Regions from separate parts of the Streptomyces sp. NPDC127100 genome, predicted to be linked through region 1. Evidence: riboswitches for the same ligand, from Rfam matches in the RefSeq annotation. Region 1 holds a riboswitch; each other region holds the start of a gene.
What was found. Region 1 has a riboswitch for thiamine pyrophosphate ahead of ACFWJB_RS16790 (thiamine ABC transporter substrate binding subunit). Riboswitches for the same ligand answer to the same signal wherever they lie in the genome.
Positions count from the first base shown of each region.

Region 1 (9,543 bases):
CTGTGCGCCCTCGGCCACGCGATCGGCCACCCGGGCACGCCCGGAGCCTCCGCGCTCCGCCTCGCCTGGTGCGCGGCCCCCCTCGCCGCCACCGTGTACTTCGCCGTCGCCGTGGCCCGTACCGACCCGGGCACCCGCCCCCGCTCCGGCCTGGCGGCGATCGGCCTCGGCCCCGCCCGGCTGACGGCCGTCTCCGCGGCGACCACGGCCCTGTCCGGAGCGCTCGGCTCGCTGGTGGCCCTGCTGCTCTTCCTCCTCCTGCGCGGCGATCTGGTGGCCGCTCCCTTCGACGGCGCCGCGGCCGACTCCCTCGCCGTCGGCCTGCCCCTCCCCTATCCGGCGACCGTCACCCTCCTGACGCTGCTCCCGGCGACCGCGTCCGCCGCGGCGGCCCTGTCCCTGCGCCCCCGCGAAGCGCGGCCCGCCCGCGCCGCCGGCACACGTGGCTACGGCCGTTTCGGCGCCTACGGCTGGGGCGCGGCCCGCGAGACCTTCGGCACCTACGGCCGCTTCGGCGCCCGCTGGGCCGCCCGGCCGGCCACGGCCGGGTCCTCTCCCGCCGCCGCGGCCACTCCCGGTCCCGCCGATGCCGGTGCCGCCCCCGCCGGTGCCCGCGCCGGCGTCCTCACCGCGGAGCCCGCCGACCGCGACGCCGACTCCGCCCCGAGCGCTCCGGCGAGCGATCCCCGGCACGCGGCCCCGGCGGCCGGCCGGCTCCGCACCCCGGACACCCCCCGACGCCAGAACCCCAACACCCTCCCCTGGGGCATCGCCGTCCTCGCCGCGGGCCTCACCGTGGAGACCTACGCCGGCGACGCGGCGGACGCCGGCGGCCCACTGTCCGCCGGCGTCCTCATCGGCTGGACCCTGACCGCGCTGGGCCTCGCCCTGGCCGGCCCCGGCCTCACCCAGCTCTGCGGCCGTCTCGTCCAGGCCGTCCGCCCCGGCGCCCTGCGCCTGCTCGCCGGCCGCGTCCTCATGGAGGAGTCGAGCCGCGTCGGCCGTCCCCTGGGCATCGTCTGCGCCGTCGCCTCCGCGGTCTACGCGGCGTTCGCGCTGTACGGCGCGGACGGTCCGGCGTCCCACCCCCTGGGGACCCTCGGTGCCCTGGTCGTGGCGGGCTGCACGGTGGCCACGCTGCTCACCGCGGCCGTCGAGGCCAGGCAGATCCGCGCCGACACCATCACCGCCCTGCTGCGGCTGGGCGCCCCCAAGTCGACGCTGCGGGCCGCCGCCGCCGTGCGCGCCGCCGCACTGCTGGTCCTCTTCGGCCCCCTGACCCTCCTCGTCGCGGCCCTGGCCGCAGCGCCCCTTACCCGCTGAACGACATCCCCCGAAAGTTCTTTCCGGGCCGCCGATGAGTTCCGCACCGCCGTCCCGTCTACCTCTGCGAACGGCACGGCAACAGCACGGCACCGACGGAAGAGGCCCCATGTACCAGCAGATGATCTTCGTGAACCTGGCGACGAACGACCTCGACGCCTCGAAGAAGTTCTTCACGGAGCTCGGCTACACGATCAACGCCCAGTTCAGCGACGAGACCTGCGCCTCGGTCGTGATCAGCGACACGATCATCGCGATGCTGATGACCAAGGAGAAGTACGCCGGTTTCACGAAGAAGGAGATCGTGGACTCGACCAAGTCCAGCGAGGTGCTGATCGCGCTGAGCGCGGAGAGCCGCGAGAAGGTCGACGAGCTGGTGGACCGGGCGATCGCCGCGGGCGGTTCGGCCACCGGCGAGACCCAGGACCACGGCTTCATGTACGGCCGGGCCTTCGACGACCTCGACGGTCACACCTGGGAGGTCACGTGGATGGACCCGGCGGTGATCGAGGGCTGACCCGGACGCGGACCGGGTGCGCGCGGGGGGACCGGAAGCGCTGAAACGTCTCGGCGGTTAATAAGAGGGCAAAGGCAACGCCCTTGACAGGCATATGCGTTGACACTTCTTATGCACCGCTTATAGACCAGTGAGGCTCCTGGGTGTGCTGACGTCGTCAGCACCCTCTCCACCCCCCGCATCCGCGCTTCCCGTAAAGGAACAACGTGGCAGTCCTGTCCATACTCAGCCGCACGGCGTCCCGCCGTAGCGTCCGTGCCCTCGGCGTCGCCTCGGCCACGGCGGCCCTCGCGCTCGGCGCCGCCGGCAACGCCTTCGCCTGCAACATCGGCGAGTTCTCCGCCGCCGCCAAGTGCGACGGCGACAAGGGGGTCATCACCGTCACCGACGTGGACCCCGCCGGCATCCCCGCCACCGTCACCGTGTACCTGCAGAACAACGGCGCGGACGCCCAGAAGATCGACGAGCAGGTGGTCAAGGGCACCCGCGAGGGCAGCACCATCACCTTCGCCGCGGACTGGAAGCCCAACGCCGAGTACCGCATCCACGTCAAGGCCGGCGGCTACGTCGACGAGGACATCAAGCCCAACCTCGTCACCCCGGCGACCGCCTGCAAGACCGAGGACACGCCGTCCCCGACCCCGTCGCAGAGCTCGTCCACCCCGGCCGAGGAGACGGAGACGCCGGCCCCGGCCCCGTCGACGTCGGCCCCCGCCCCCTCGCAGAGCGGCAGCAGCGCCCCGGCGGCCGTGCCGAGCAACGCCCCGTCCCCGGCGGCCGGTGAGTCCAACCTCGCCGAGACCGGTGCCAACTCCAACACCGGCATGATCGTCGGCATCGCCGCGGCCCTCGTCGTCGTCGGTGGCGGCGCGGTCTTCTTCGGCCTGCGCCGTCGCGGGGCGAACGGCACCCGCTGACGCCTCGCAGGTACCGTGCAGACGGTGGCCCGCCCCCGGCCGGGGGCGGGCCTTTGCCGTGTCAGCCGAACGACGCCCGTTCCAGCCAGAACTCCAGCAACTCCCGCTCACCGACCACCTCGAGACCGGAAGCGTCCAGCGGCAGCCTCCGGTAGAACGCGAGCAGGACGTCCGTGAGCGGCCCCCGCAGGGCGACGGTCGCCTTCTCGTGGCCGCGACGCCAGGTGAGGCCGTCCTCGCCCAGCCCGATCAGCCATTCGGCGTCCAGTCCGGGGGCGGCGTCGGTGGCGTGCAGGTGGATGCTCCGGCCGGCGCCGCGCAGTTCGTTCGCCTCGGGGTCCGTGCCGGTCCGCTGCACGAACACCAGGATCTCCAGCCACTCGTCGATCGCGTCGGCGGCCACGTCCGGCGCGACCCGGTAGGGCAGGCCGGCGGTGAGCACGGCGTCCGCGCGGTGGACGGTGATCTCGTGCGTCATCCGGCGTGCCCAGAAGCCCGCGTCATGCCGCTCGCCCCACGACCACACCTTGGCGTCCGGCCCGGCCTCGCGCAGCGCGCCGACGGCCGCCTCGCCCGACTCCGCCAGCCAGGCGTCCAGCGCGGCGGCGTCGCCCCGGGCCTCGGGGCCGGCGCCGCCGGGCACCTGCTCGTCGGGCACGTTCTCCCGGGCCCGGGTGCGCACCAGCAGCCCGGCCCAGCGCAGAGCGCCGCCGGTGTGCCGGACCAGCTCCTCCAGGGACCAGTCCGGGCAGGTAGGTACGGTGGCGGAGAGATCGGTGCCGGAGGTCACCAGGTCCCTCAACTGAGCTACCTGGTGGGCTATCTCGTCGCAGTAGCGCTCGTGTGCCAGTGGCGTCATGGTCCGCATCCTAGGAGCGGACGATCACCCGAGCACCACGATTTCCGCCCCGTCGAACTCCACGCCCACCACGTCCCCGACCTCCGGAGCCGCCCGCAGCGCACACGCCGCCTCCAGGCGCGGCGCGTCCTCGGGCTGCAGGTGGACGGCGACGTGGGTGCCGCGGAAGGTGCGGGCGGCGACCGTGCAGCGCAGACCGGCGTCGGCGGGCACGATCCTGACCCCGGCGGGCCGCACCAGCACGGTGCGCGTCCCCTGGGGAGCGTCCTCGGGGACCGGCACCTTGCCCCAGGCCGTGGCCGCGACCTGCCCGGCGACGGTCGCCTCCACCACGTTGTCGAAGCCGAGGAACCGGGCCACGAAGGCGTCCGCCGGACGCTGCCACACCTCCAGCGGCGTCCCCTCCTGGGCGATCCGCCCGTCCCGCATCACCACCACCCGGTCGGCGAGCGCGAAGGCCTCCGACTGGTCGTGGGTGACGGCGAGCACGGTGGTGCCCAACAGGCCGAACAGCTCCCGCAGTTCCACCACCAGCCGCTCCCGCAGCGAGCGGTCGAGCTGACCGAGCGGCTCGTCCAGCATCAGCAGCCGGGGCCGGGGCGCGAGCGCGCGGGCCAGCGCGACCCGCTGCTGCTCACCGCCGGAGAGCGCGGCGACGGACCGGCGGCCGGCCCCCGGCAGCCCGACCAGCTCCAGCAACTCCCGTACGTCCTGCTCCTGCCGGGACCGCGACGCCCCGCGCATCCGCGGCCCGAAGGCGATGTTGCCGGCCACGTCCCGCTGCGGGAACAACTGGTGGTCCTGGAACATGAGCCCGACCTCGCGCCTGTGCGCGGGCACTCCCGACTGGTCGCGCCCGTCCAGCACCACCCGTCCGGCGTCCAGCCGCTGCAGCCCGGCGACCGCGCGCAGCAGCGTCGACTTGCCGCTGCCGCTGGGTCCCAGCACGCACACGACCTCGTGCTCGGCGACATCCAGGCCGACGGCGTCGAGCACGGCCCGCCCGCCGAAGCGGACGGTCGCGTCCCGCAGACTCAGCAGCATCGCTAGAACTCCCCGCTCCGGTCGGTCCGCAGCCGCTCCAGCACCACGAGGGCCACGGCGCACACCACCATCAGAATCGTCGACAGGGCCATCGCCTGCCCGTAGTTCATGTCCCCGGGCCGCCCCAGCAGCCGCGCCACGGCGACCGGCAGCGTCGGGTTGTCGGGCCGCGCGATGAACACGGTCGCCCCGAACTCGCCGAGCGACACCGCGAAGGCGAACCCGGCCGCGATCAGCAGCGCCCGCCGCACCATCGGCAGGTCGACCTCCCGCCACACCCGCCACGGCGACGCCCCGAGCACCGCCGCCGCCTCCCGCAGCCGCACGTCCACCGCCCGCAGCACCGGCAGCATGGTCCGTACGACGAAGGGGACGCCGACCAGCGCCTGGGCGAGCGGCACCAGGAGCCAGGAGGACCTGAGGTCCAGCGGGGGCTCGTCCAGCGCGATCAGGAACCCGAAGCCGACCGTCACGGCGGACACCCCGAGCGGCAACATCAGCAGCGCGTCGAAGCCGCGCACCAGACGGCCCGCGTCCCTCCGGGCGAGCGCGGCCGCCGCCAGACCGCCGACCGCCACGGCGACGGCGGTGGCGGCGACGGCGTACTGCAGGGAGTTGCCGACCGCCTCGATGGGCGGGACGAGGAAGGTGCCGCCGTCCTCGTGGGTCAGCGCCCGGTAGTACCCGAGGCCGCTGCCGAGGGACCGCTGGACCAGCACGGCGAGCGGCAGCACCACGAGGCCGGCGACGGTGACGAGCACCCCGGCCAGCAGGCTCCACTGCCCGGCTCCGCCCGGCCGGCGCGCGGTGCGGGAGGCGTCCACCAGCCGCAGGGCCGTCTCGCGCCGCCGCACCGTCCAGGCGTGCACGGCGAGGACGGCGCCGACCGCCGCGAACTGGATCAGCGTCAGCACGGCGGCCGTGGACAGGTCGAAGACGTGCGAGGTCTGGCGGTAGATCTCCACCTCCAGGGTGGAGAAGGCGGGGCCGCCGAGGATCTGGACGACGCCGAAGGAGGTGAAGGTGAACAGGAACACCATCAGCGCGGCGGCGGCCACGGCGGGCCCGAGCGCCGGCAGGGTGACCCGCCGCCAGGCCCGCAGGGGCGACGCGCCGAGCATCCGCGCCGCCTCCTCCTGACGCGGGTCGAGCTGTGCCCACAGACCGCCGACGGTGCGTACGACGACGGCGTAGTTGAAGAAGACGTGCGCGAGCAGGATGGCCCACACCGTGGTGTCCAGCCGTACGCCCCACAGCTCGTCGAGCAGCCCGCCCCGCCCGACGAGCGCCAGGAAGGCGGTGCCCACCACGACCGTGGGCAGCACGAACGGCACGGTCACCACGGCCCTCAGCAGTTGCTTGCCGGGGAAGTCGAGGCGGGCGAAGACGTACGCGCCGGGCAGGGCGACCAGCAGCGTGAGAGCGGTCGAGGCGAGCGCCTGCCAGGTGGTGAACCACAGCACGTGCCGGATGTCGGGCTGGGCCAGGACGTCCCCGATCCGCCCGAACCGCCAGACCCCGTCGACCCGCAGTCCGCGCGCGACGATCGCGGCGACGGGGTAGGCGAAGAAGACCGCGAAGAACGCGACGGGGCCGGCCATCAGGGCCAGCCGCGCCGCGTTCCCGCGCCGCCGGGTACCGGCGGACCGGGCGGCCTCGGTCACTTCGGTCACTTCAGGAGGAGCGAGGTCCACGACTTGACCCACTGGTCACGGTTGTCGGCGATCTTCTTCGGGTCCAGGGTCAGCGGGTTCTTGGCCTGGGGGCCGTACTTCACGAACTCCGGCGGCACCTGCGCGGCCTCCCGCACCGGGTAGACGAACATGTTCAGCGGCATGTCGTCCTGGAACTCCTTGCCGACCAGGAAGTCGAGCAGTGCCTTGCCGCCCTCGGTGTTCCTCGCGTTGCTCAGCAGGCCGGCGTACTCGACCTGGCGGAAGCAGGTGCCGGTGGCGACGCCCGTCGGCGCGGTGTCCGGCTTCGGGTCGGCGTAGATCACCTCGGCGGGCGGCGAGGAGGCGTAGGAGACGACGAGCGGGCGGTCGCCCTTCGCCTTCCTGCCGCCGGACGACCCGGAGAACTCCTCGTTGTAGGCCTGCTCCCAGCTGTCCACGACCTTGACGCCGTTGGACTTCAGCTTCTTCCAGTAGTCCTGCCAGCCGTCGTCGCCGTACTTGGCCGCGGTGCCCAGCAGGAAGCCGAGACCGGGCGAGGAGCTGCCGGCGTCCTCGGTGACGAGGAGGTTCTTGTACGCGGGCTTGACGAGGTCGTCGAGGGAGTCGGGCGGGGTCAGCTTGTGCTTGCCGAAGTACGCCTTGTCGTAGTTGACGCAGATGTCACCGGTGTCGATGGGCGTGACGCGGTGCTTGTCCTGGTCGACCCGGTACTCGGGAAGGATCATGTCGGAGCCCTTGGGCTCGTACGACTGGAACAGGCCGTTGTCGAGCGCGCGGGACAGCAGCGTGTTGTCGACGCCGAAGAAGACGTCGCCCTGCGGGTTGTCCTTGGTGAGGATGGCCTTGTTGACGGCCTGTCCGGCGTCGCCGTCCTCGAGGACCCGGACCTTGTAGCCGGACCTCTTCTCGAAGTCGGCGATGACGTCCTTGGACGCGGCCCACGAGTCGTGGCTGACGAGGGTCACGGTCTTGGAACCGCCGGACGCCTGGTCGTCGCCGCCGGACGACGATCCACAGCCGGCCAGGCCGCCGACCAGGCCGAGCCCGACGGCCAGGACTCCGGCCTTCTTGGTGATGCTCACGGAATTCCTCCTGGGTTACCAGGAGAAGACGCGGCCCCGCCCGGGACCCCTGGCGAGGGACCCGGGCAGGGCGCAACAGCTCGAGTGATGACCGATCTCCCTACCCAGAATGACCTGGGCCAGGTTCGGAGGGTCTGCGGCCGGTGCCGCACTCTCAGCGCTGTGGCGCTCCCCTGTCGGAATATGAAGATGTCTGAATATGAAGTTGTACGCCGGTCAGGTTACCGCTCGCTCGCGGCGAGCTGACCACACGCCCCGTCGATCTCCTGTCCACGGGTGTCCCGGACGGTCACCGGCACACCGTGCGCCTCGATCGCCGCGACGAACGCCTTCTCGTCCTCGGGCCGCGAGGCGGTCCACTTCGAGCCCGGCGTGGGGTTGAGCGGGATGAGGTTGACGTGCACCGGCCTGCCCTTGAGCAGGCGTCCGAGCCGGTCGCCGCGCCACGCCTGGTCGTTGATGTCCCGGATCAGCGCGTACTCGATGGACAGCCGGCGCCCGGACTTGGCCGCGTACTCGAAGCCGGCGTCGAGGACCTCGCGCACCTTCCACCGCGTGTTGACGGGGACGAGGGTGTCGCGCAGTTCGTCGTCGGGGGCGTGCAGGGAGATGGCGAGGCGGCACTTGAAGCCCTCGTCGGCGAACCGGTGGATCGCCGGGACCAGGCCGACCGTGGAGACGGTGATGCCGCGCTGGGACAGTCCCAGCCCGTCGGGCTCGGGGTCGGTGAGGCGGCGGATGGCCCCCACGACCCGGTTGTAGTTGGCGAGGGGTTCGCCCATGCCCATGAACACGATGTTGCTCAGCCGCGCCGGGCCGCCGGGTACCTCTCCGTCCCTGAGCGCCCGCATGCCGTCCACGATCTGGTGCACGATCTCGGCGGTGGACAGGTTCCGGTCGAGTCCGGCCTGTCCGGTGGCGCAGAAGGGGCAGTTCATGCCGCAGCCCGCCTGGGAGCTGATGCACATGGTCACCCGGTCCGGGTAGCGCATGAGGACGGACTCGACGAGGGTCCCGTCGAACAGCTTCCACAGCGTCTTGCGGGTGGTGCCCTGGTCGGTCGACAGGTGCCGGACGACCGACATCAGCTCGGGCAGCAGCGCCTCCTGGAGCGGCGCGCGGGACCCGGCCGGGATGTCCGTCCACTGCTCGGGGTCGTGCGCGTACCGCGCGAAGTAGTGCTGCGAGAGCTGCTTCGCACGGAACGGCTTCTCACCGATCGCGGCGACGGCCTCCTTGCGCTCGGCAGGCGTGAGATCGGCGAGATGCCGCGGCGGCTTCTTGGCTCCGCGCGGGGCGACGAATGTGAGTTCTCCGGGCTTAGGCATGACTCAACCAGTGTCGCAGATCCATCGGGGTGGCCCGGTCGGGCTCAGAACAGGCCCGCGACCACGGCGACGACCGTGGTGGCGTACTGCTTGGTGCGGTGCCACGGGCCGCAGTAGCGGCGCACTCTGCGCCGGCCCTTCTGGTCGAGAAGAGCCTTGCACCACACGCACGGCAGGTCGCCGTGGTACCTGCCGTCGTCTCCCCGCCTCGCCTGCGCCATGGCGGAACCCTAGGTGATCATCGGGCAGCCGCACAGGAGAAGGCCCCCGCCCTGTTCGGGCGGGGGCCGTTCACCGAGGCGAGGCCGGTCACCCCGAGCCGACGAAGATCACCAGCAGCAGCCACACCACCGGTGCCGTGGGCAGGAGCGAGTCCAGGCGGTCCATGATGCCGCCGTGGCCCGGCAGCAGCGTGCCCATGTCCTTGATGCCGAGGTCCCGCTTGATCATGGACTCGCCGAGGTCGCCCAGCGTGGCGCTGGCCGCGACCGCGAGGCCGAGCAGCAGGCCCTGCCACCAGGAGCCGTCGTCGATCAGGAACTGCATGCACAGCGCGCCCGCCGCCATCGCGAAGGCGATCGCGCCGAACAGGCCCTCGCGGGTCTTGCCGGGGCTGATGCGCGGGGCGAGCTTGGTCCTGCCGAAGCGCCAGCCGACCGCGTACGCGCCGGTGTCGCTGACGACCGTCAGCAGCAGGAAGGTGAGGACCCGCCACGGGCCGTCGTCCGCGGCCAGCATCATGGTGACGAACGTCGCCAGGAAAGGCACGTAGAAGGCGGCGAACAGGCCCGCCGTGA
Region 1 is NZ_JBHXFL010000015.1:47,660-57,202, forward strand. Features, by position in the region: gene ACFWJB_RS16760 (hypothetical protein) at 1-1,323, shown strand, start outside; gene ACFWJB_RS16765 (VOC family protein) at 1,433-1,840, shown strand; gene ACFWJB_RS16770 (LAETG motif-containing sortase-dependent surface protein) at 2,047-2,757, shown strand; gene ACFWJB_RS16775 (maleylpyruvate isomerase family mycothiol-dependent enzyme) at 2,819-3,616, opposite strand; gene ACFWJB_RS16780 (ABC transporter ATP-binding protein) at 3,641-4,660, opposite strand; gene ACFWJB_RS16785 (ABC transporter permease) at 4,663-6,261, opposite strand; gene ACFWJB_RS16790 (thiamine ABC transporter substrate binding subunit) at 6,330-7,418, opposite strand; TPP riboswitch at 7,498-7,603, opposite strand; gene rlmN (23S rRNA (adenine(2503)-C(2))-methyltransferase RlmN) at 7,640-8,746, opposite strand; gene ACFWJB_RS16800 (hypothetical protein) at 8,791-8,967, opposite strand; gene ACFWJB_RS16805 (phosphatidate cytidylyltransferase) at 9,056-9,543, opposite strand, start outside.

Region 2 (9,543 bases), on a different contig from region 1:
TCCGCGAGACCGGGCACGCGCACGCCATCGGGCAATGCCTGCTGTCACAGCTGGACGAGGACGCCCGCCGTGATCACCTCGACCGCTATCCGGTGAACCCCGTGACGCCGTACACGGTGCGGGACGAGGTCGGTCTGATGAAACGACTGGAACGGACCCGGCGGATGACACCCGTCACCGAGCGCCAGGAATACGCCCTGGGGACGGTCTGCGCGGCGATTCCGATCACCATGGGCACCACGGCCGCGACGATGGCCCTCTCGCTGCCCGCCCACCAGGCCGACCGGCTGCTGCCCGCGGCGCAGCGACTGCAGGGCGAGATGGGGCGGTTCCTGGGGTCGCTCGCGCTCTCTATCAGTATCTGAAAACTCACTCCTTGTGATCTGGTGTGTACGTTGAGCAAGATGCCACCAGTGTTAGAGGTTTGATTCCCGGACAGTCGACGGCGAATGACGGGGTAGGCGATGGGCGAGTCCGTACAGGCAGAGGTCATGATGAGCTTTCTCGTGTCGGAGGAGCTCTCTTTCCGCATCCCGGTGGAGCTGCGCTACCAGACCTGTGATCCCTACGCGGTGCGGCTGACCTTCCATCTGCCCGGCGATGCCCCGGTGACCTGGGCATTCGGACGGGAGTTGCTGGTCGACGGGGTGGGTACGCCGTGCGGCGACGGCGACGTGCGCATCGCACCCGTCGATCCCGGCCCGCCGGCCGAGGTGCTGATCCGCCTTCAGGTGGGCAGTGACCAGGCGCTGTTCCGTTCTTCGGCCGCGCCGCTCGTGGCCTTCCTCGACCGGACCGACAAGCTGGTGCCGCTGGGGCAGGAAGGTGCCCTCGCCGACTTCGACGCCCACCTCGACGAGGCCCTGGACCGCATCCTCGCGGAAGAGCAGAGCGCGGGCTGAACCGTTCCGGCGGCCCCCGGTCGGTGGCTCGACGCCTCGGTGCGTTGTCCGCCTGTGCAGGAACGCTTCTTCAGGCGTGGGCCGGCCAAGTACGAACAGGTCCACGGGCTGCGAGCGGGCCCACCTGCAGAGAGTGGGCCCACGGGCGGTTCAGCGCTTGCGGCGGCGGCCCCGCCCGCCCCGCGCCGGTGCCCGGCCCGCGTCCGCCGCCCCCGCGCTCTGCCCGGCCGCACGCCCCGCCGGACGGTCGGCCGAGACGACCAGGGCCGCGAGGGCGGTGGTGACCGGCACGGACGCCACGAGGCCGATCGAGCCCACCAGCGTGCGCACGATCTCCTCCGCGACCAGCTCGCTGTTGGCGACCGTCCCCACGCTGCTCTGCGCGATAGAGAAGAGCAGCAGCAGCGGCAGAGCGGCGCCCGCGTACGCGAGGACGAGGGTGTTGACGACGGAGGCGATGTGGTCGCGGCCGATGCGGATGCCGGCGCGGTACAGGCCGCGCCAGCCCATCGTCGGATTGGCCTCGTGCAGCTCCCAGACCGCCGACGTCTGGGTGACCGTCACATCGTCGAGGACACCGAGCGAACCGATGATGACCCCGGCGAGGAGCAGGCCGCTCATGTCGATCGACGGATACAGGCCGTGGATCAGGCCGGTGTTGTCGTCGGTGTTGCCGGTGAGCGCCGCCCAGCCGATGAACAGCGACCCCAGGACACCGATCAGCAGCAGGGAGACCAGGGTGCCGAGCACCGCCACGGAGGTCCGCGCCGACAGCCCGTGGCACAGATACAGCGCGATCAGCATGATGGCGCTGGACCCGATCACCGCCACCAGCAGGGGATTCGAGCCCTGCAGGATGGCGGGCAGGATGAAGAAGTTCAGCAGCACGAAACTGATGGCCAGCGAGACCAGGGCCATCAGACCCCGCAGCCGGCCGACGACCACGACGGCCAGCGCGAAGATGCCGGCGAGCAGGGCCATCGGAAAGCCGCGGTCGATGTCGGTCACCGAGTACTGCAGGTCCCTCGGCGCGGAGGGTTCGTAGGCGACGACCACCTTCTGGCCCTCGTGCAACTGGCGTGTCTGGTCCGGCTGCACGATCTCCTGGAAGGTGCGGCCCTTGTCCCCGCCGGTGTCGACGCGGATCGTCGCCCGCTTGCAGTCGCCGTTCGCCTGCTGCGCCGCGGAGGAGCCCTCCGCGGTGGAGGTGTCGCCGGTCGGGACGCCCCCCGACGCGTTGACGGACTGGCAGCTCAGCCTGTCCACCTTGGTGACCGTGGCCTCCTGTGTCTGCCGGTCGAAGCCGACCCCGGTGCGTTCGTGCGGTGGCGCGCCGCCCGGCCAGAGCACGGCGAGCCCGACCAGCACCGCGGCGGCGAAGGGGATGAGAACCGCCGCGATGACCTTCCGCAGATGCCGCGAGACGGGAGCCGCGGGCCCGTGACCGTGTCCGTGTGCGTGCCCGTGCCCCCCACTGCCGCCGTGCCCGCCACTGCCGGAGTGCTCCCCGCCGGGGGCATGGTCGTGCGCACTCCCGTCGCCCGACGGCGCGCCCGGGCCGCGGCGGGGTTCGTGCGGCGGGTAGGGAGGGTGCTGGGTCGTGGTCACCGACCGATCATCGCAAGAAGGAGAGGGGCCCCCTGTTCACCGCGCCCGGATCGACGCTAGCGTGGGGGCACCTTTGTACACGCGGGAGCTCGGAGCACCGGGCTGAGAGGGCGCTGACCTCCGTCCCAGCGATGTTTCACGGGAAACATCACCGAAGTCGAGTGATGTTGACCACGAGGCGTCGTCGGACGGAAACGGCTGCGTCGACCGCTGAACCTGTTACCGGGTAATGCCGGCGTAGGGAGTAGGTCTCATGACCATCAAGGACGCACGCACGCCTGTCTCCACCCAGCACTCCGCCGAGGCGGAGTCCGCGGAGACCGGGAAGTCCATCGGCTGGCACAAGGCGTACGTCGAGGGTTCGCGCCCCGACCTGCGGGTGCCGGTCCGCCAGGTGCACCTCACCAACGGGCAGTCGGTCACGCTCTACGACACGTCGGGCCCGTACACCGATCCGCTCGTCGACACCGACGTCCGCCGGGGGCTGCCGGCGCTGCGGGAGAACTGGATCGTCGCCCGCGGCGACACGGAGGAATACGCGGGCCGGCCCGTCCGGCCCGAGGACGACGGGATCAAGCACACCTCGCCGCGCGGAGGCCTGCGCAATCTGGACGCGGTCTTCCCCGGGCGTCCGCGTCAGCCGCGCCGCGGCCGCGGCGGTGCGGTGACGCAGCTCGCGTACGCCCGCCGGGGCGAGATCACGCCCGAGATGGAGTACGTCGCCATCCGGGAGAACGTCGCGCCGGAGGTGGTCCGTGAGGAGATCGCCGCGGGCCGGGCCGTGCTGCCGGCCAACGTCAATCACCCGGAGATCGAGCCGATGATCATCGGCAAGCGGTTCCTGGTGAAGGTGAACGCCAACATCGGCAACTCGGCGGTGACGTCCTCCATCGAGGAGGAGGTCGAGAAGATGACCTGGGCGACCCGCTGGGGCGCCGACACGGTCATGGACCTCTCCACCGGCCGTAACATCCACACCACCCGCGAGTGGGTGCTGCGCAACTCCCCCGTGCCCATCGGCACCGTGCCGCTCTACCAGGCCCTGGAGAAGGTCGACGGCAAGGCCGAGGAACTGACCTGGGAGGTCTACAAGGACACGGTGATCGAGCAGGCCGAGCAGGGTGTGGACTACATGACCGTCCATGCGGGCGTGCGCCTGGCCTACGTGCCGCTGACCGCGAACCGCAAGACCGGCATCGTCTCGCGCGGCGGTTCGATCATGGCCGCCTGGTGCCTGGCGCATCACAAGGAGTCGTTCCTGTACGAGAACTTCGAGGAGCTCTGCGAGATCCTCGCCGCCTACGACGTCACGTACTCCCTCGGCGACGGCCTGCGGCCGGGATCGATCGCGGACGCCAACGACGAGGCGCAGTTCGCCGAGTTGCGCACGCTCGGGGAGCTCAACCGGACCGCCAGGCGGTTCGACGTGCAGACCATGATCGAGGGCCCGGGGCACGTCCCGATGCACAAGATCAAGGAGAACATCGATCTTCAGCAGGAGATCTGCGACGAAGCTCCGTTCTACACGCTCGGCCCGCTGACGACGGACGTCGCACCGGCGTACGACCACATCACCTCCGGCATCGGTGCCGCGATGATCGCCTGGTGGGGCACGGCCATGCTCTGCTACGTCACGCCCAAGGAACACCTGGGCCTGCCCAACCGCGACGACGTCAAGACCGGCGTCATCACCTACAAGATCGCTGCCCACGCCGCCGACCTCGCCAAGGGGCATCCGGGCGCACAGGAGTGGGACGACGCCCTGTCGGACGCCCGCTTCGAGTTCCGGTGGGAGGACCAGTTCAACCTGGCTCTCGACCCGGACACGGCGCGGGAGTTCCACGACGAGACACTGCCGGCCGAGCCCGCCAAGACGGCCCACTTCTGCTCCATGTGCGGACCGAAGTTCTGCTCCATGAAGATCAGCCAGAGCATCAACGAGCGGTTCGGCGGGGTGGCCGCCGAAGGCGCCTCTCCCGACGAGATCGCCGAGGGCATGCTGCAGAAGTCGAAGGAGTTCGCCGCCGCCGGGAACCGGGTGTACCTCCCGCTGGCCGACTGAACCTCCGTCACCGGCTCCACGCCGTGCGGTCCCTCGCCGGGCCGCCCGGCGTCAGCGGGGCGCCGGGGCCGCCTCGGGAGCGGTCGCCACTCCGAACGGGTTGTCGATCGCGTAACGCCAGCAGCCGTCGGGCCCGCGACGGGCCACGTCGGTCGCGGTGCCCTCGATGTGGACGTGGCCGCCGTGGGCGGCGACGCCGTCGATGACGAAGTCGACGATCAGCAGGACCAGGTCGCCGACGACGTAGGTGTGCCGGGGCGCCACCCGGATCGGGACGCGCAGCCGGAGGAACTCGTCGTTGGCCCGTATCCGGCCCGGCCCGGTGACCAGTCGGCCGGGTTCGGGAACGAAGCCGGCTCCGGGCTCGTAGACCTGGTCCAGGACCTGCGGGTCGAAGGTGTTGAAGGCTCGCGCGAAGACGTGCGGAAGCTCGGCCGCGCTGGTGGCCGGCGGCACACTGGGGGGATGCGTCATGTGACAAGCGAACAGCCCGTCAGCGCAGGTCACCAAACGGTAAGTCACGCCTGGGACGAGGAGTTGGTGCCCGATGCGCGGGGTCGGACCCGCCGCCCCGAGGCCGGCTGTCCCGTGGAGGCCGCCCTCGCGGCGGTCTCGGGCCGCTGGACCACCCTGGTGCTCCGCGAGCTGATGGGCGGCCCCCGCGGCTTCACGGAGCTGCGGACGCTGCTGCCCGACCTGTCGGCGAAGGTGCTCAGCGAACGCCTCACGGCGCTGCGGGAGAGGGGCCTGGTGACCGCGGAACGGCTGCCGGGCTTTCCCGTACGCACCCGCTACGACCTGACGGAGGCGGGCCGGTCCCTGCGGCCGCTGCTGGTCGCCCTGTACGCCACCGGTGCCGAGCTGCAGCGTCTGATACCCGGCGGGGAACCGGGGGAGCGGGAGAAGGGACGCAGCACGGGGCCCGCCCCCTCCCGCCGGGGAGCGCGTCTCGGCAGACTGGGCCCATGACAGCCACATCCCTGAGCAAGGGCGCCAATGTCGCCGTCGACTCCCCCGCGGTGCGGGTCGCACTCAGCTGGTCCGCCGGCCCCGGTGTGCCCGAGGTCGACGCCTCCGCGCTGCTGCTCACCTCGGCCGGACGCGTACGGGACGACGGCGACTTCGTCTTCTACAACCAGCCCCGGCACGCGTCCGGGGCGGTGCGGCACCTGGGCAAGGAGAGCGGGCCCGGTTCCGGTGTCATGACCGACACCGTCGAGGTGGACCTGCGCGCGCTGGAGCCCGCCGTCGACCGCATCGTCCTGTGCGCCTCCTCCGACGGCGGGACGTTCGGCCAGGTGCCGGGGCTGTCACTGCGGCTGCTGGACGCCGCCACCGGGGCCGGGCTGGCGTACTTCGACATGGCGGCCGGCACCGAGACCGCGCTGGTCGGCGGCGAGCTGTACCTGCGCCAGGGGAAGTGGAAGTTCCGGGCGGTCGGGCAGGGCTACGCCGCCGGTCTCGCGGGGCTGGCCACCGACTTCGGCATCACGGTCGACGACGCCCCGACCGCCGCGGCACCCTCCACCCCCTTGCCTCCCACGCCGTACGCCGGAACCCCGCGTCAGGCTCCCCCGGCGGCGGCACCCACGGCGCCGCCCGCACCAGCGGCCCCTCCGGCGGCGCCTCCGGTGGCCCCTCCGGCGGCGCCAGGGCCCCGGCTCACCAAGGGGGAGGAGCGCCTCCCCGTCGACATGCGCAAGCGGCTGTCCCTGCGCAAGGAGCAGGTCGCGGTCAGCCTGAGCAAACACGGCGCCACCGGTGTCACGGCACGCGTCGTCCTGGTCCTCGACGCCTCCGGGTCCATGTCCTTCCTCTACTCCAAGGGCGTGGTGGCGGACGTGGTGGAACGCATGGCCGCCGTCGCCGCACAGCTCGACGACGACGGTGAGATGCAGGCCTGGACCTTCGCCTCGAACCCGGCACGGCTGCCCGACCTGACACTGGGCGACCTCCCCGAGTGGCTGCGGCTGCACGTGCGGGTGGGCGAGGTGGGCCTCTTCCGCCGGGGACGGAAGAAGGGGCTCCACGACGACCAGGTCGACATGCGGGCGGTCGGCATCCAGAACGAGGAGCAGAAGGTGATCGCCGAGGTCCGGGCCTTCGTCCGGGACAACCCGGCACAGGCGCCGACCCTGGTGCTGTTCTTCTCCGACGGCGGTGTCTACCGCAACGACGAGATCGAGCGGGAGCTGCGGGAGGCGGTGGAGGAGCCGGTCTTCTGGCAGTTCGTGGGGCTCGGCCGGTCCAACTACGGGGTGCTCGAGCGGTTCGACACCCTGCCCGGCCGCCGCGTGGACAACGTCGGCTTCTTCGCCGTGGACGACATCGGCACCGTCCCCGACCAGGAACTGTACGACCGCCTGCTGTCCGAGTTCCCGTCCTGGATCGCAGCCGCCGGCCGGGCGGGCATCCTCTGACGTGCCCGCCCCGGCCGGTGGCTACTCCGGTCGGTGTTCCGGGCCGCCGAAGTCCGGGCTGCTGTAGTCCGGGCTCGAGTAGCTCGGGCGCGGGCCCTCCCGGTCGTCGCCGGGACTCGTGAACCCCGGGCGGTCGTAGCCGAGGTGCGGCATCCGGCTCGCGGGCGCCGGCCCCGTGGGGTGCAGTGCGACCGCCGCGTCCGGGTCGGTGAGCGCCTCCCGCAGGAACGGCAGGATGCCGCGTTCGAGCAGGGCGTCGTGCCAGGCCTCCCTGGCCCGGGCCACCTCCCCGTCGAGTTCGCCGTAGCGGCCGGACTCGGCGGAGGGCCGGTTGCGCAGCGCGGTGAGCAGCAGCCCCACGCCCGCGACGAGGATGGCGACGGCGGCCACACCGCCGAACACCCACCCCGTGGTGAGCATGGTCCGCGCGAACGCCTGCCCCGGGGCGACCATCCTCAGGACGTAGCCGACGAGCAGGAAGATCGCCGCGGCGGTGCCCGCCAGGACGGGTGCCAGGACGGCGACGACCGCGCCGGCGCCCGCGCCGGCGGCCTCAGCGGCCTCCCCCACGGTGGCGGCGAGACCCAGCGCGCCCGTACCCGGCGCGTCGGAGCCGGAGTCGCGCGCGGACGACGGGGCGGCCGGCGCCGGCCGGCGCAGTTCCTCGCGGACCTTCACATAGTGCTGGTACTCGGTGCCGGCCGCCGCCGTGATCAGTGCGGTGGCGTCGAGTGCCATGGTGCGCAGTTGTTCGGTGTTGAGCCGCTGACCGACAGCGGCCAGTTCCGGGCGGTGTGGTGCGGAGCGCAGCACCTCGTCGAGGATCCGCTCGTACTCCTGGCGGTCCTCGTTCGACAGATGCTGCGGAACGCTGTTCATGTGCATCCCCCGATGCTCCGTAGGGCTTGGGGCTCGCATGCCAACGAGCCGTCGGGCAGAAACGGAGGGGAGCCTGCTACGGATAAGCCGATGGTAGAGCGGTGACGGCGCGCGGTGACAGGGGGTTTCCGGAAATTGGGTGCCGAGCCGCGGGCCCGCCGCCGGGAAGACGGCGGCCCCGTGAACGGTCAGGCGTCCAGCGGGAGTTGCTGGACCAGCAGCTTTCCGGCCATGGTCACACCGCCGTCCATCGCGATGGCCAGCCCGTCCGCGTAGACGTGGGGACCCTCGACGGCGGTGCGGGTGTCGTCCTCGCCGTCCTCGGAGCCGACCTCGCCCAGGAGGTAGGGGATGGGGCTGTGGCCGTGGACGATGCGGGTGCCGCCGTAGGTGTCCAGCAGCGAGCGCACGGCGTCGGCACCGCCCTCGTCGCGGAAGGAGAAGCGCTTGGTGAACTTGCGGAACAGGTCCCACACCTCCTCCGCGTCGTTGCGCGTGAGCGTCTCGCGGACGGTGTCGTTGACTTCCTCGATCGAGCGGCCGTAGTCGAGGTAGGTGGTGGTGTCCGAGTGGACGAGCAGGTGCCCGTCGACCTCTTCGAGCGCGTCGAGGCGGGACATCCACTGCAGGTGGTGGTCCTGGAGCCGGTCCATGTCGGTCTTCTGGCCGCCGTTCAGCAGCCAGGCCGCCTGGAAGGTGGCGGTTCCCGCGCCGGAGTTGACTGGGGTGTCGCCGAACCGCTTGGCGCCGAGCAGCAGCAGCTCGTGGTTGCCCATCAGCGCCTTGCAGTAGCCGCCGGCCGCGGCGGCCTCGGCGGACAGCCGCATCACCAGGTCGATGACACCGATGCCGTCCGGGCCGCGGTCGGTGAAGTCACCGAGGAACCACAGGCGGGAGGTGCCCGCGCACCACTGGCCGGCGGAGTCGACGAGGCCCTTCTCCTGGAGGGCGGCGATCAGCTGGTCCAAGTAGCCGTGCACGTCGCCGACGACGAACAGCGGTCCCTGGCCCGTGGCGGGCTGCGCCGCCGGAGCCTGCTCGGGGTCGACGGTCACCTGCACCGTGTCACCCCTACGGATGACGGGCAGATCGCGCTGAGTGGGTGTGTACCCCTCGGGATAGGCCTCCTCGTACCCCTTACCGGAAGGGGGAGCGGCCTCGCCCGCGTGCGGGACGGGGGCGGCGTACGGAGCGGCCTCGTGGACGTACGCGGGCACCCGGAAGTCGCGCACCGTCGCCGTCCGCTCCACCTCGGGTCCCTGACCGGCCCCCTGAGTCATCGACCCCTCCACCATCGCGCCGCATCTGCACCGCTTCGGACTGCCTGGTCGCAGCGGCCCGCGGTGTGTGGGCCCATCATAGGAATGCGGATCGCTCTGTGTGATGACCCAGGGGTGGTGAATCGGAGCAGGACCCCGGTTCACCGCGGCTTTCGCCCCGATTGGGCCGGGCTTCGCCCGTCCGTGACGTCGGCGTGATCTTCACCGATCGGGTACCGTCCGGCCTGTTTTCCGTCGGTCGGGGCCGCGCTCCGGGCGGCCCGGCCACTACTCGCGCTCGGGTGACCGCGGCGGGCTGACCGTCGTCCGGGGCGGACGGCGCTGCGAGGACGTCCGCACCATCAGCTCCGTCGGTATCACCTGCTCGACCGTCCGGTCCGAGTCGAGCCCCT
Region 2 is NZ_JBHXFL010000001.1:464,698-474,240, forward strand. Features, by position in the region: gene ACFWJB_RS02235 (IclR family transcriptional regulator) at 1-365, shown strand, start outside; gene ACFWJB_RS02240 (SsgA family sporulation/cell division regulator) at 465-902, shown strand; gene ACFWJB_RS02245 (YibE/F family protein) at 1,053-2,510, opposite strand; TPP riboswitch at 2,582-2,771, shown strand; gene thiC (phosphomethylpyrimidine synthase ThiC) at 2,764-4,572, shown strand; gene ACFWJB_RS02255 (YybH family protein) at 4,624-5,046, opposite strand; gene ACFWJB_RS02260 (winged helix-turn-helix transcriptional regulator) at 5,113-5,541, shown strand; gene ACFWJB_RS02265 (VWA domain-containing protein) at 5,538-6,992, shown strand; gene ACFWJB_RS02270 (hypothetical protein) at 7,014-7,877, opposite strand; gene ACFWJB_RS02275 (metallophosphoesterase) at 8,060-9,166, opposite strand; gene ACFWJB_RS02280 (LacI family DNA-binding transcriptional regulator) at 9,419-9,543, opposite strand, start outside.
Region 2: it holds a riboswitch for thiamine pyrophosphate, as region 1 does, so the genes downstream of both, thiC (phosphomethylpyrimidine synthase ThiC) here and ACFWJB_RS16790 (thiamine ABC transporter substrate binding subunit) in region 1, are expected to answer to the same signal.

Region 3 (9,543 bases), on a different contig from region 1:
GCGGCTTGTGGCTCATCTCGCGGCCGACGATCAGCTTCTGCTGGTTGCCGCCGGACAGGGAGGCGGCGGTGACGTCGATGCCGGGGGTGCGGACGTCGTACGCCTCGACGATGCGGCGGGTGTCCTCCTGGGAGCCCTTCGGGTCCAGCCAGAAGCCCTTGCTGTTGGGCTTCTCGGTGACGTGGCCGAGGATGCGGTTCTCCCACAGGGGGGCCTCGAGGAGCAGGCCGTGGCGGTGGCGGTCCTCGGGGATGTAGCCGACGCCCTGCTCGCGGCGCTTGCGGGTCGGCAGGGAGGTGATGTCCTCACCGAGGAAGCGTATGGAGCCGGAGTCGGCGTGCTTGAGGCCGATCAGCGCGTCGACCAGCTCGGTCTGGCCGTTGCCCTCGACGCCGGCGATGCCGAGCACCTCACCGGCGTGGATGGTGAAGGTGACGTCGTCGAGCAGGGCCTTGCCGCCCGGCGCCACCAGGCGCAGCGTGTCGACGGCGAGGACCGGGCGGTCGGTGACCGTGGACTCCGCCGTCTCCGGCGTCGGCAGCTCGCTGCCGACCATCAGCTCGGCGAGCTGGCGCGGGGTGGTCTCGGCGGGCACGGCCGTGCCGACCGTCGTGCCGCGGCGTATGACCGTGATGTCGTCCGCGACGGAGAGGACCTCGCCCAGCTTGTGGGAGATGAAGATGACGGACAGCCCCTCGGCCTTGAGCTCGCGCAGGTTGTCGAAGAGGGCGTCCACCTCCTGCGGCACCAGGACGGCCGTCGGCTCGTCGAGGATCAGCGTGCGGGCGCCGCGGTAGAGGACCTTGAGGATCTCCACGCGCTGGCGGGCGGCGACCCCGAGCTCCTCGACCAGGACGTCGGGGCGCACGCCGAGGCCGTACCGCTCGGAGATCTCCTTGATCCTGCGGCGGGCCCTGCCGCCGATGCCGTGGAGCTTCTCGCTGCCGAGCACCACGTTCTCGAGGACCGTGAGGTTGTCGGCGAGCATGAAGTGCTGGTGCACCATGCCGATGCCGCGGACGATCGCGTCGGCGGGCGACGAGAAGGAGACCTGCTCGCCGTCGATCGCGATGGTCCCCTCGTCCGGCTTCTGCATGCCGTAGAGGATCTTCATCAGCGTCGACTTGCCGGCCCCGTTCTCGCCGACGAGGGCGTGGACGGTGCCCCTGCGGACGGTGAGGTGGATGTCGTGGTTGGCCACGACACCGGGGAAACGCTTGGTGATCCCGGCGAGTTCGACGGCGGTCACCGATTCGTTGACCGCCGCTCCGGCCGGAGGGCTGCTGGACGCGTTGATGGCGCACTCTCCTGGGGACGGGGGTCGTCTACGCGCGTAGCGCCCCTACGGCATCTGAAGCGGCGGCACATCGGCACGACGGGGTACGAGGAGGCCGACTCCCCGTACCCCGCCGAGCGGCGCAACCCCGCGGTTACACACTGTTCGAGGTGGTGCTCAGCTCAGTTCAGCTGCTCTTGACCTTGATCTCACCGCTGACGATCTTCTCCTGGGCCGCCTTGACGGCCGCCTGGAGGTCGGCGTTGCCCGCGAACTTCGGGTTGGAGACCGACAGACCGACCTCGCCGGACTTCAGATCGCCCTTGACGATACCGGTCACGGGCTTGCCGTCCTTGACCGACTTCGCAAGGTTGTACACGGCCTTGGCGACGTCCTTGGTGGCCGACGTCAGGATGGAGTCCTTGTACTTGGCGAGGGCTTCCTGCTTGTACTGGTCGGAGTCGACGCCGATCGCCCAGATCTTGTGGGCGGAGGCGGCCTCGATGACGCCCTGGCCGGACAGGCCGGCGGCGGCGTAGACGACGTCGGCCTTCTTCTCGATCTGGCCCTCGGCGGCGGTCTTGCCCTTGTCGGGGCTGGAGAAGCCGCCCTCCTCCGCCGTCTGCGTCAGGTACTGCGACAGCACCTTGACCTTCGGGTTGGTGTCGGTGACACCCTGCTCGAAGCCGGCCTGGAACTTGTGGATCAGCGGAACGTCCACGCCGCCCACGAAGCCGACCGTGTTGGTCTTGGTGCTCTTGGCGGCGGCGACACCGGCGAGGTAGGAGGCCTCCTCCTCGCTGAAGACCAGGTCGGCCACGTTCTTGGCCTGGATCTGGGAGTCGTCCACGATGCCGAAGGTGGTGTCCGGGTACTTCTCGGCCGCGTTCTTCATGGCGGTGGCGTACGCGTAGCCGACGCCGATGACCGGGTTGTAGCCCTGCTTCGCCAGCGACGCGAGGCGCTGCTCCTTGTCGGCGTCGGTCTCGCCCTCGGTGGGCTCGATGTCGGCCGTGGCGTAGCCGAACTCCTTCTTCGCCTGCTCCAGGCCCGAGTAGGCGGCGTCGTTGAAGGACTGGTCGCCCTTGCCGCCGACGTCGTAGGCGATGGCGAGACCCTTGTCGCCCTTCGAGTCCGACGACCCGGAGGAGGTCGAGGTACCGCCGCAGGCGGCGAGGGCGAGGGCCAGGGAGGCGGTCGCTGCGCCTGCGACCGTGATCCGGGAAATCCGGCGCATTGTGGAGCTCCTGTCGTACAAGCGCCGTACGGTTCGGCTTCGGCGCTGGCTTCGCCGCAGATTAACGCGCGTAGACCTGCCTGAAAACCCCTTCTGTCCACCTTGTTATCCGCCCGTGAGCAAGGTGACGCGGACGACGGCCCGGGGCTTGCCGGGCGCGAACGCGGGGTGGCGGAGGGTGACGCCAGGGGGCCGGAGCGGTCGGGCGGGTGGCCGGCGCGGATGCGGGCGGTCCGGCGGGGGTGGCCGGACGGAAGCGGGCGGGCAGGGGGTGGGAACGCCGAAGCGGGGGGGGGGCCGGGGGGCCCCCCCCGCCGGCGGTGTGTCAGGTCAGACGGCGAGCGCCTGGGCGCGGCGCTTCACCTCCGTGCCGCGATTCTCGCTCAGCGCCTGGGCGGGGGTGCCGGGCAGGGTCGGGTCCGGGGTGAAGAGCCACTCGAGCATCTCCTCGTCCGTGAAGCCGTCGTCCCGCAGCAGGGTCAGGGTCCCGACGAGGCCCTTGACGACCTTGTCCTCGTCGATGAAGGCCGCCGGGACGTGCAGCGCGCGGTTCTCGCCGCGGCGTACGGCGATGAGCTGGCCTTCCTTGATCAGCTGCCGCACCCGGGTCACCTCGACGCCGAGCATCTCGGCGATGTCGGGGACGGTGAGCCAGGCGGGTACGAGAGCATCGGTCTTTGCGTCAATCTCGGTCACGCCTCCAGCCTGCCATCTGCCGCTGACACCGGGAAGCCGGACCCGCCCCGAGAGGCCGGCGGCGGACTACGCCGTCGCCGCCTTGAGCGGCCGCGCGGGGTCGGCGAGCAGCCGCGGATCCATCCGCGCGCCCGCCTCGATCAGGCGCCTGCCCTGGGCCAGGTCGCGGGGGCGGCCCACCGCCAGCAGGGCGATCAGCCGCTCGTCGCGCAGCCAGCAGACCGTCCAGGCCGGGCCGGAGGGGTCGCCGCGCCACAGGGTGGTGTCGGCGGACGTGTGATGCCCCGCGTACTGGACGAACCGGCCGAACTGCTCGGACCAGAAGTACGGCACCGGGTCGTAGACCGGCGGGACCTCGCCGGTGGCGGCGCCGACGATGTCGGCGGCGACCGTGCGCGGGCCCTGGAGGGCGTTGTCCCAGTGGTGGACGAGCAGGCGCTCCCCGTAGCGGCCGGAGGGGAAGGAGGCGCAGTCGCCGACCGCGTGGACGTCCGGCACGGAGGTGCGCAGGCGGTCGTCGGCCAGGATCTCGCCCTGCGGGCCGAGCTCGACGCCGGAGCCGGCCAGCCAGGCGGTGGCGGGCCGGGCTCCGATGCCGACGACCACGGCGCCGGCGGGCAGTCGCGAGCCGTCGTCGAGGACGACGTGGCCGGGCTCGACGCGCTCCACGCGCGCGCCGGTGCGCAGGACGGCGCCCGCGTCGGCGTACCAGGCGGTCATGGGGGCGGCGACCTCGGCGGGCAGGGCACCGGCGAGGGGCCGGTCGGCGGCCTCCACGACGGTCACCGCGCAGCCCGCCTCGCGCGCGGCGGTGGCGAACTCGGCGCCGATCCAGCCCGCGCCGACGACCACGATGTCGTGCTGCCGGGCGAGCACCGGACGCAGCCGCTCGGCGTCGTCCAGGGTGCGCAGCAGATGCACGCCGGGGACGTCCTCGGCGCCGGGCAGCAGGACCGGTTCGGCGCCGGTCGCGACCACCAGGACGTCGTACGGCACGGGCCCGGCGGAGGTGTCCAGGACGTGTGTGCCGGGGCGGACGCCGAGCGCCTCGCAGCCGAGCCGCAGCTCGATGCCGAGCGCCTCGAAGTCGACGTCGAAGGCGGAGCCCTCGGCCGTGCCGAGCAGGACGGCCTTGGACAACGGGGGGCGGTCGTACGGCTGGTGGGGTTCGGCGCCGATCAGTGTCACCGTGCCGGTGAAGCCCTGCTCGCGCAGGGCGACCGCGGTCTGCACGCCCGCCATGCCCGCACCGACGACGACCACGCGACGCTCCGCGTCCGCTCCCCGCTCCTGCGTCTGCTCGTTCACCTGATCACCTTAGACACCCGGCAAATCGACGGTCAGTCCCCGTGTGCGGTGATCTCCTCCACAACGCTCGTCCCGCTCCCCCGCCGGGACTCCCACTCCCAGCTCTCCTCCAGGCGCACCCGCCCGTCGGGCAGGTCGACGACCGTCGAGACGCAGTGCCCCGACGACGTGCTGCCGTCGGTCCTGAGCTGGACGTAGCGGAAGTCGAGCCGGTCGCCCGCGCGGGTGCCCACCAGCCGGCCGCGGACGACGTCGCCGCCCGCGTACTCGGCCCAGACCGCCCCGTCCTCCTCGTGGTAGGTGAACCGGGTGCGGGTCCCGACCTGGCCGGGGGCCTGGTCGGCGACCGGTGCGAGGACGAGACCGTCGAGCGAACGGGCCACGGTGGGGACTCCCTTACGAGTTCGGCGCGCTGCGGGCTAGGGTGGCCAACGTAAAGCACTCGCGGGAGCCCGGACGCACCGGGCTGAGAGGGAGGCTGGCGGCCTCCGACCGTACGAACCTGATCCGGGTCATGCCGGCGAAGGGAGGGGCTGGACGCCCATGTCGTCCCCACCGAACGCACCGTCCGTACCGTCGTCGTCCCGCACGTCCGCGCGTACGCCGGACGTGCTCGTCGTGGGCGGCGGGATCATCGGCCTGGTCACCGCCTGGCGGGCCGCGCAGCGCGGGCTCGCCACGGCCCTCGTGGACCCCGACCCGGGCGGCGGGGCCGCCCGGGTGGCGGCCGGGATGCTGGCCGCCGTCACGGAGCTGCACTACGGCGAGCAGACGCTGCTCGCGCTGAACCTCGCCTCGGCCCGCCGCTACCCGGAGTTCGCCGCCGAGCTGACCGACCTCACGGGCCACGGCCTCGGGTACCGCCGCTGCGGCACCCTGGCCGTCGCGATGGACGCCGACGACCGGGCCCACCTGCGGGAACTGCACGCGCTGCAGGAGCGCTCGGGCCTGGAGTCCGAGTGGCTGTCGGGCCGCGAGTGCCGGCGCCTGGAACCGATGCTCGCGCCGGGCGTGCGCGGCGGGCTGCGGGTGGACGGCGACCACCAGATCGACCCCCGCCGCCTGGCCGGCGCGCTGCTGGCCGCCTGCGAGCGCTCGGGCGTGGTCCTCCACCGGGTGTGGGCCGACCGGCTCACCCTCGCCGGGGACCGGGCGACCGGCGTCGTCACGGCCGACGGGACGGCGCTGGAGGCCGGGCAGGTGGTGCTGGCCGGAGGCAGCCTGAGCGGGCGGCTGGCGGGCGTGCCGGACGACGTACTGCCGCCGGTCCGGCCGGTGAAGGGGCAGGTGCTGCGCCTGACCATGCCGCGGACGCGCGGGCCGCTGCTGAGCCGGACGGTGCGTGCCGTGGTGCGCGGCAACCCGCTCTACCTGGTGCCCCGGGAGAGCGGCGAGCTGGTCGTCGGCGCCACCAGCGAGGAGCTGGGCTGGGACACGACGGTGACCGCGGGCGGCGTCTACGAGCTGCTGCGCGACGCCCACGAGCTGGTCCCCGGCATCACCGAACTGCCCCTCACGGAGACGCTGGCGGGTCTGCGCCCCGGTTCCCCGGACAACGCCCCGCTGCTCGGCCCGGCCGGGCCGGAGGGGCTGCTGCTGGCCACCGGGCACTACCGCAACGGCGTGCTGCTGACCCCGGTCACCGGCGACGTCATGGCGGACGTCCTGACCACCGGGGAGCTCCCGGAGGAGGCCCGCCCCTTCACTCCGCGGCGCTTCAGTGCCGCCCCCGCACTCACGGAGGGGACCGTATGAACGTCCGCGTCAACGGGGAGCCGCGCGAGGTGGCTCCCGGCACCGCCCTGGACGCCCTGGTGCGCACGCTCACCGCGGCGCCGTCCGGAGTGGCCGCCGCCCTGAACGAGACCGTCGTCCCGCGCGCGCAGTGGTCCGCCACCGCCCTGTCCGACGGCGACCGCGTCGAAGTCCTCACCGCCGTCCAAGGAGGCTGACCCATGGCCGACGATCCCTTCGTTCTCGGCGGTACTGCCTACACGTCCCGCCTGATCATGGGCACCGGCGGTGCACCCAGCCCGGACGTGCTCGAGCGCGCGCTGGTGGCGTCCGGGACGGAGCTGACGACCGTCGCGATGCGCCGGGTGGACCCGTCCGTGCACGGGTCGGTGCTGTCGGTGCTGGAGAAGCTCGGCATCCGGGTGCTGCCGAACACGGCCGGCTGCTTCACCGCCGGGGAGGCGGTCCTCACCGCGCGCCTCGCGCGCGAGGCGCTGGGCACGGACCTGGTGAAGCTGGAGGTCGTCGCCGACGAGCGCACCCTGCTGCCGGACCCGATCGAGCTGCTGGACGCGGCGGAGACGCTGGTGGACGACGGCTTCACGGTGCTGCCGTACACGAACGACGACCCGGTCCTCGCCCGGAAGCTGGAGGACGTCGGGTGCGCGGCGATCATGCCGCTCGGGTCGCCGATCGGATCGGGGCTCGGCATCCGCAACCCGCACAACTTCCAGCTGATCGTGGAGCACGCGCGCGTGCCGGTGATCCTGGACGCGGGGGCCGGTACGGCGTCGGACGTGGCTCTGGCGATGGAGCTGGGCTGTGCGGGGGTGATGCTGGCCTCGGCGGTGACGCGGGCGCAGGAGCCGGTGCTGATGGCCGCCGCGATGCGCTCCGCGGTGGAGGCGGGGAGGCTGGCCCGGCGGGCCGGGCGGATTCCGCGCCGGCACTTCGCGGAGGCGTCGTCTCCCGCGGAGGGCCTGGCGGTGCTGGATCCGGAGCGGCCCGCTTTCCGGTGAGCCCGTGCGGGGGTGACCCGCCGCGGGCGGCCGGCCGGGGCGTGGGGTGGGAAGCGTCACAGGTCCGCTTCAGTACCGCCGCGGATCCGGACGTGGCCGCCGGGTGTCCGCGGCGGCTCGTACACTCGCCTGCGTGGACACGACCCTTCAGGACCCTCTCGTCGGGCAGGTGCTCGACGGCCGGTACCGCGTCGAGGCGCGGATCGCGGTCGGCGGGATGGCCACGGTCTACCGGGCCGTGGACACCCGCCTGGACCGCGTGCTCGCGCTGAAGGTGATGCACCCGACGCTCGCCACCGACGCCACCTTCGTGGAGCGGTTCATCCGCGAGGCCAAGTCGGTGGCGCGGCTCGACCACCCCAACGTCGTCCAGGTCTTCGACCAGGGGGCCGAGGGGGCGTACGTCTATCTGGCCATGGAGTACATCGCCGGCTGCACCCTGCGCGACGTGCTGCGCGAGCGCGGGGCGCTCCAGCCGCGGGCCGCGCTGGACATCCTGGAGCCGGTGCTGGCCGCGCTGGGCGCCGCGCACCGGGCCGGGTTCGTGCACCGGGACATGAAGCCGGAGAACGTGCTGATCGGGGACGACGGCCGGGTCAAGGTCGCCGACTTCGGGCTGGTGCGGGCCGTGGACACGGTCACCAGCACCACCGGGTCGGTGCTGGGCACGGTCTCCTACCTGGCGCCCGAGCAGATCGAGGACGGCACCGCCGATCCGCGGGTCGACGTGTACGCGTGCGGTGTCGTCCTGTACGAGATGCTGACCGGCGGCAAGCCGCACGAGGGGGACTCCCCCGCCCAGATCCTCTACAAGCACCTCCACGAGGACGTGCCGCCGCCGTCGGCCGCCGTCCCGGGGATGGCGTATCCGCTGGACGACCTGGTCGCCTCGGCGACCGCGCGCACCCCGGAGGTCCGCCCGCACGACGCCGTGGCGCTGCTGGCACGGGCCCGTGAGGCGCGTGCGGCGCTGACCGCCGAGCAGCTGGACGCGGTGCCCCCGCAGGCTCTCGCCGCGGACCACGACAACGCCGAGGACCGCACGAGTGTGATCCCGCGCGCCCTGACACTGCCCCGGGCGCTGCCGGTGAACGAGGACGTCGACCCGCCCGCCGGCCCGGCCGGCGTCCCCGGCGCCGACGGGGTGCACCGCACCAGCCGGCTGGCGGCGGAGCCGCCGCTGCCGCCCCGGAGCCGCCGCCCGCGGCTGAAGCGCGGGCCGGTGGCCCTCGTCGTCGCCGTGCTGCTCGTCCTCGGCGTCGGCACGGGCGTCTGGTACATCAACTCCGGCCAGTTCACCAAGGTGCCACCGCTGCTGTCGAAGACCCAGGCGCAGGCCGAGGACCGGCTGGAGGAGGCCGGGCTCGACGTCGGCGCGGTCCGGCACGCCTACAGCGACACGGTCGAGCGGGGCACCGTCATCAGCACCGACCCCGGGGTCGGCACCCGGATCCGCCGGAACGACTCGGTGTCGTTCACGATCTCCGACGGTCCCGACACCGTGAAGCTGCCGGACGTGCAGGGCTACAAGCTGGACCGGGCGCGGACCCTGCTCGAGGACGAGGGGCTGGAGCCGGGCATGGTGACCCGGGCGTTCAGCGAGGACGTCCCCAGGGGCCTCGTGATCTCCACGGACCCGGGGACGGGCAGCGAGGTGCGCGCGGGCTCGGCGGTCGCCCTCGTGGTCAGCAAGGGCCGCCCGATCGACGTGCCGGACGTGACCGGCGAGGACCTGGCGGACGCGAGGGCCGAGCTGACGGACGCCGGCCTGAAGGTGAAGGTCGCCACCGAGCAGGTCACCTCCGAGTACGACGAGGGGCAGGTCGCCCGGCAGACGCCGGACGCCGGCAGCCGGGCCGCCGAGGGCGACACGGTGACGCTGACCGTGTCCAAGGGCCCCGAGATGATCGAGGTGCCGGACGTGGTGGGCGACAGCGTGGACGACGCGAAGCGGAAGCTGGAGGACGCCGGGTTCGGGGTGAAGGAGGACCGCGGGCTGCTCGGGCTGTTCGGCGACACCGTGAAGGACCAGTCCGTCGACGGCGGGGACACGGCGCCCAAGGGCTCCACCATCAAGATCACCATCAGGTGACGGCTCTCACGGTCCGGACCCCTGACCGGGCATGACACCCTGAACGGGTGAACAGTCAACAGTCCGCCCTCCCGCGCAACCCGGTCGGCGGTCACGTGCCCGTGGCCGGCGGCCTGCACTCCGTCGGCCTGTCCTACGCCCGTGACCTGCGGGCGGAGGCCGTGCAGGTCTTCGTCGCCAA
Region 3 is NZ_JBHXFL010000032.1:29,764-39,306, forward strand. Features, by position in the region: gene ACFWJB_RS25170 (ABC transporter ATP-binding protein) at 1-1,249, opposite strand, end outside; gene ACFWJB_RS25175 (BMP family protein) at 1,464-2,513, opposite strand; gene ACFWJB_RS25180 (Rv2175c family DNA-binding protein) at 2,844-3,209, opposite strand; gene ACFWJB_RS25185 (NAD(P)/FAD-dependent oxidoreductase) at 3,276-4,517, opposite strand; gene ACFWJB_RS25190 (hypothetical protein) at 4,550-4,900, opposite strand; TPP riboswitch at 4,952-5,063, shown strand; gene thiO (glycine oxidase ThiO) at 5,061-6,272, shown strand; gene thiS (sulfur carrier protein ThiS) at 6,269-6,469, shown strand; gene ACFWJB_RS25205 (thiazole synthase) at 6,473-7,270, shown strand; gene pknB (Stk1 family PASTA domain-containing Ser/Thr kinase) at 7,404-9,362, shown strand; gene ACFWJB_RS25215 (deoxyribonuclease IV) at 9,410-9,543, shown strand, end outside.
Region 3: it holds a riboswitch for thiamine pyrophosphate, as region 1 does, so the genes downstream of both, thiO (glycine oxidase ThiO) here and ACFWJB_RS16790 (thiamine ABC transporter substrate binding subunit) in region 1, are expected to answer to the same signal.